One region of the Klebsiella sp. PL-2018 genome, then DNA from elsewhere that is predicted to be linked to it. Evidence: predicted binding sites of a transcription regulator. Region 1 holds the regulator's gene; the other holds the start of a gene.

Region 1 (2,466 bases):
CGGCGGCAAATAGTTTTATCTGCCAGACGTTTCGCCACCAGCGAGAGCGTATGCAGATGCGTTTTAGTTTGATCGGCCGGGACAAGAAGGGCAAACAGCAGATCGACGGGTTGATTGTCGATAGCATCGAAGGCAATTGGGGTTTCCAACTGAACAAAAACGCCCACGGCCCGCAGCGTATCCTCTTCGAGTTTACCGTGTGGGATCGCAATACCGTTGCCAATCCCGGTACTGCCCATTTTCTCACGGGTGAGGATCGCCTCGAAGACGATCTGGGGCGGTAAGCCTAACTGCTTTGCCGCCAGCTCGCTGATGATTTCCAGCGCGCGTTTTTTGCTCTGGCAGTGAACCTGGCTACGGGTACATTCCTGGTTAAGGACATTGCTCAGTTGTAGAGCCGAATCGTTATTTATCATAATTTCACCTGAGCTCTCCTGGCCAACCGCCTGCGGGCGGTTGGCGTAGGCTATTGCCCGGACAATTAGTGTTGTTTCAGTTTATCTTTATGTTTTGTTAGCTGTCTTGCCAGCTTATCGATAAGACCATCGATCGCAGCATACATATCCTGCCCTTCCGCACTGGCATGGATTTCACCACCGTTGACATGCAGATTGGCGTCCGCTATTTGCGTCACCTTCTCCACTTTTAACACAATGTAGACCTGGTTGATCCTGTCGAAAAACTGCTCCAGTTTGCTGAACTTCGCGGTAACGAAATCGCGCATCGCGGGGGTTATTTCAACGTTGTGTCCTGTAATGTTGAGCTGCATAGTGTCTTCCTTATCGGTTGGGTCAAACCAGCTGCTTACGCTGATTTGACGGCGGAATGGATAAAGACTCTCGGTACTTAGCAACGGTTCGCCGCGCCACCATAATACCCTGATCGGATAGCAGGGTGGTGAGCTTACTGTCACTCAATGGTTTCGCGGGGTTTTCCGCGGCGATTAATTTCTTCACCAGCGCACGAATGGCCGTCGACGATGCTTCGCCGCCGCCTTCGGTGTTTACATGGCTGGAGAAGAAATACTTCAGCTCAAAAATACCGCGCGGACTGTGCAGGTATTTTTGCGTAGTAACGCGTGAAATGGTGGATTCATGCATTTCGACGGCCTGAGCGATGTCCGCCAGCACCATCGGTTTCATAAACTCTTCACCTTGTTCAAAAAAAGCCTGCTGCTGTTCGACAATGCAGCGGCTGACGCGCAGAAGGGTGTCGTTGCGGCTCTCGAGGCTCTTGATAAGCCAGCGCGCTTCCTGCAGGTTGCTGCGGATAAACTGGCCGTCAGCGTCATTGCGCGTACTGTTACCCATGGCGGCATAGTGCTGGTTGATCTTCAGGCGCGGAAGGCTATCTGAATTGAGCTCAACGACCCAACGATCGTTCACTTTACGCACCAGAACGTCAGGAATGACATATTCTGGCTCGCCAGTCTGGATCGACTGGCCCGGGCGCGGATCCAGCGATTGGATCAGATTTACCGCTTCCTTTAGCACGTCTTCTTTGAGGCGAGTCACGCGCATCAGGCTACGGAAGTCGTGATTGGCAAGCAGATCAAGGTGTTCGCTGATGATCAGGCGAGCTTCATCAATCCACGGCGTCTCTTTGGCAAACTGTGAAAGCTGAACCAGCAGGCAATCGCGTAAATCTTTTGCCGCTACGCCGACGGGATCGAAACGCTGAATGCGCTTGAGAACCGCTTCTACTTCTTCAAGCCCGATTTCATCATCGCCAATACTTTCCACGATGTCTTCGACAGGAACGGTCAGGTAGCCAGTATCATCAACGGCATCGACGATAGAGGTCGCGATGGCGCGATCGGTATCGGTGAAGGGCGTCAGTTCAACCTGCCACATCAGATAATCCTGCAGGCTTTGCGTGGTCTCGCCCTGGTAGACGGGCAGTTCATCATCCTGGTAATCAACGCCGTTGCCTGACGGCGTTCCGGCGGTGTAAATCTCATCCCAGCTGGCATCAAGCGGCAGCTCTTCGGGCATGTCTTTCTGCTCAAGGGCATCGACGGTATCCAGAGACTCACGATCTTCGGCCTCTTTGGTTTCTACCTCATCGTGAAGATCGGTTTGCTCCAGCAACGGGTTGCTGTCCAGCGCCTGCTGGAGTTCTTGCTGGAGTTCTAACGTGGACAGCTGCAGTAGACGAATCGCCTGCTGCAGTTGTGGCGTCATGGCAAGCTGTTGGCTTAGCCTTAATTGCAAACCTTGCTTCATATTCAGGGCCAATATCTCCGGCTAAAACGTCTGTAACCTCTACCCTATCAGAGTCTGAAGTCTTCCCCAAGATACACGCGCTTAACCTGCTCGTCTTCAAGGATTTGCTGTGGCGTACCGTGAGCTATCAGGTGGCCCTGGCTGACGATATAAGCACGCTCACACACGGCCAGCGTTTCCCGGACGTTATGGTCGGTTATCAGGACGCCAAGACCGCTGTCGCGCAGGTGTTCAATAATGC
Region 2 (2,466 bases), 700 kb from region 1:
TAAGATCTCGATTTTGTGATTTTGATCGCTGTGTGCGCATCAGCGCGGGCGACGCGCAAATGCTGAAAAAGCGCAGCGCGTGCAGTACACTGCGGGCAACATTGGCAACAGGAATAACCACATGGCAACGATGCTGGAGGTAGCGAAGCGCGCGGGGGTGTCAAAGGCCACCGTTTCGCGGGTGCTGTCGGGGAACGGCTATGTCAGCCAGGAGACCAAAGATCGCGTCTTCCAGGCGGTGGCCGAAAGCGGCTACCGGCCGAATCTGCTGGCGCGCAACCTGGCGACGAAAAAGACCCAGACCCTCGGGCTGGTGGTGACCAACACCCTTTATCACGGCGTCTATTTCAGCGAACTGCTTTACCACGTGGCGCGGATGACCGAAGACAAAGGGCGGCAGCTGATCCTCGCCGACGGCAAGCACAGCGCGGAGGAGGAGCGCGAGGCGATTCAGTATCTGCTCGATCTGCGCTGCGATGCGATTATTATCTATCCGCGCTTTCTCAGCGTTGATGAGATGGATGAGATTATCGAAAATCATGAGCGGCCGATCATGGTGCTCAACCGCCGCCTGCGCCGCAACGCCAGCCACTGCGTCTGGTCCGATCAAAAGGCCTCGGCGATGATGGCGGTGGAAAAGCTTATCGCGCTGGGCCATCGGGAAATCGCGTTTATTACCGGTTCGCTGGATTCGCCAACCGGCGTAGAGCGCCTCTCGGGCTATAAAGACGCGCTGGCCCGCGGCGGCATTGCCCTGAATGACTCTCTGATCGTCGAAGGCCGCTGGACGCCGGAAACCGGCGCGGCGGGAGTCGAGACGCTGCGCCAGCGCCGCGTCGGCTATAGCGCGCTGGTGGCGAGCAACGACGATATGGCGGTTGGCGCGATGAAGCAGCTGCACCAGCTCGGCGTCAAGGTCCCGGAGCAGGTTTCGGTGGTGGGCTTTGACGATATCGCGCTGGCGCCGTTTATGGTGCCGGCGCTCTCCAGCGTCAAAGTCCCGGTGACGGAGATGATCAAAGAGAGCATCAACCGGCTGATCTTTATGCTCGACGGCGGCGATTTTAAATTTCAGCAAACCTTTTCCGGCGAGCTGATTGAACGCGACTCGATGGTTCCCGGCCCGCACGCCTGACGTCGTCAGCTGTCATCGTCACAACTGACGATGACAGTATCTCCCGTATTTATCTTCTTTAATATCAGTTAGATAAAAGTTGGAACGCATTATGCATACTCCGGCGCGTAACCTTCTTACAGCTGGAGAAATGGATGAACCGTTTCATTATCGCCGACGCGAGCAAATGCATCGGCTGCCGCACCTGTGAAGTGGCCTGCGTGGTCTCTCATCAGGAAAATCAGGACTGCGCCGCGCTGACGCCAAAAAGCTTTTTACCGCGTATTCACGTGATCAAAGGCGTTAACGTGTCGACGGCCACCGCCTGCCGTCAGTGCGAGGACGCCCCGTGCGCCAACGTCTGTCCGAACGGCGCGATCAGCCGCGATCAGGGCTTCGTCCACGTGATGCAGGAGCGCTGCATCGGCTGCAAAACCTGCGTGGTGGCCTGTCCCTACGGCGCCATGGAAGTGGTGGTGCGCCCGGTTATCCGCCACAGCGGCGCGGGGCTGAACGTGATGGCGGAAAAAGCCGAAGCCAACAAATGCGACCTTTGCCACCACCGTGAGGAAGGCCCGGCCTGTATGGATGCCTGTCCGACCCACGCGCTGATTTGCGTCGACCGCAACAAGCTCGAACAGATGAATATCGAAAAACGCCGCCGCACCGCGCTGGCCTGGTAAGCCGGTCGCGCAATGAACGGGGTGCAAATCCGCATTCGCGGTAAAGTGCAGGGGGTGGGATTCCGCCCCTTCGTCTGGCAGCTGGCGCAGCAGCTGGAGCTGCGCGGCGACGTGTGCAACGACGGCGACGGCGTGCTGGTGCGCCTTGTCGGCGATGATGCGCCATTTCTCGCCGCGTTAACCCGGCGCTGCCCGCCGCTGGCGCGTATCGACAGCGCGGCAGCGGCGCCTTTTGTCTGGGCCGCGCCGCCGCCGGGCTTTACCATCCGCCAAAGCGGGGCCGGAAGCATGCGCACGCAGGTTGTGCCCGATGCCGCTACCTGCCCGGCATGCCTGGCGGAGATGAACAACCCGCGGGAGCGCCGCTACCGCTATCCGTTTATCAACTGCACCCACTGCGGGCCGCGCTTTACCATTATTCGCGCTATGCCCTACGACCGCCCGCTGACCTCTATGTCGCCGTTTCCTCTTTGCCCCGCCTGCGCGACGGAATATGGCGATCCCGCCGATCGCCGCTTTCACGCGCAGCCGGTAGCCTGCGCCGAGTGCGGGCCGCAGCTGGAGTGGCGCGGCCCGCAGGAGCATTTATTTGGCGAGGCCGCCTTAGATGCGACGATTGCTCGCCTGCTGGCGGGCGATATTGTGGCGGTGAAGGGGCTGGGCGGTTTC

The links. The regulator sigma-54, encoded in region 1, starts transcription at its own class of promoters, with help from an activator protein. The targets are predictions, from matches to a motif close to GTTGGCACANNTTTCGCTNT.
Region 2: the regulator sigma-54 is predicted to act here: its motif matches at 1,214-1,233, upstream of hydN (electron transport protein HydN).

The regions. Positions count from the first base shown of each region.
Region 1 is NZ_CP077673.1:5,250,571-5,253,036, reverse strand. Features, by position in the region: gene ptsN (PTS IIA-like nitrogen regulatory protein PtsN) at 1-416, opposite strand, end outside; gene hpf (ribosome hibernation promoting factor) at 482-769, opposite strand; gene rpoN (RNA polymerase factor sigma-54) at 792-2,225, opposite strand; gene lptB (LPS export ABC transporter ATP-binding protein) at 2,273-2,466, opposite strand, start outside.
Region 2 is NZ_CP077673.1:4,547,115-4,549,580, reverse strand. Features, by position in the region: gene MKleb_RS21305 (LacI family DNA-binding transcriptional regulator) at 122-1,135, shown strand; gene hydN (electron transport protein HydN) at 1,270-1,797, shown strand; gene hypF (carbamoyltransferase HypF) at 1,810-2,466, shown strand, end outside.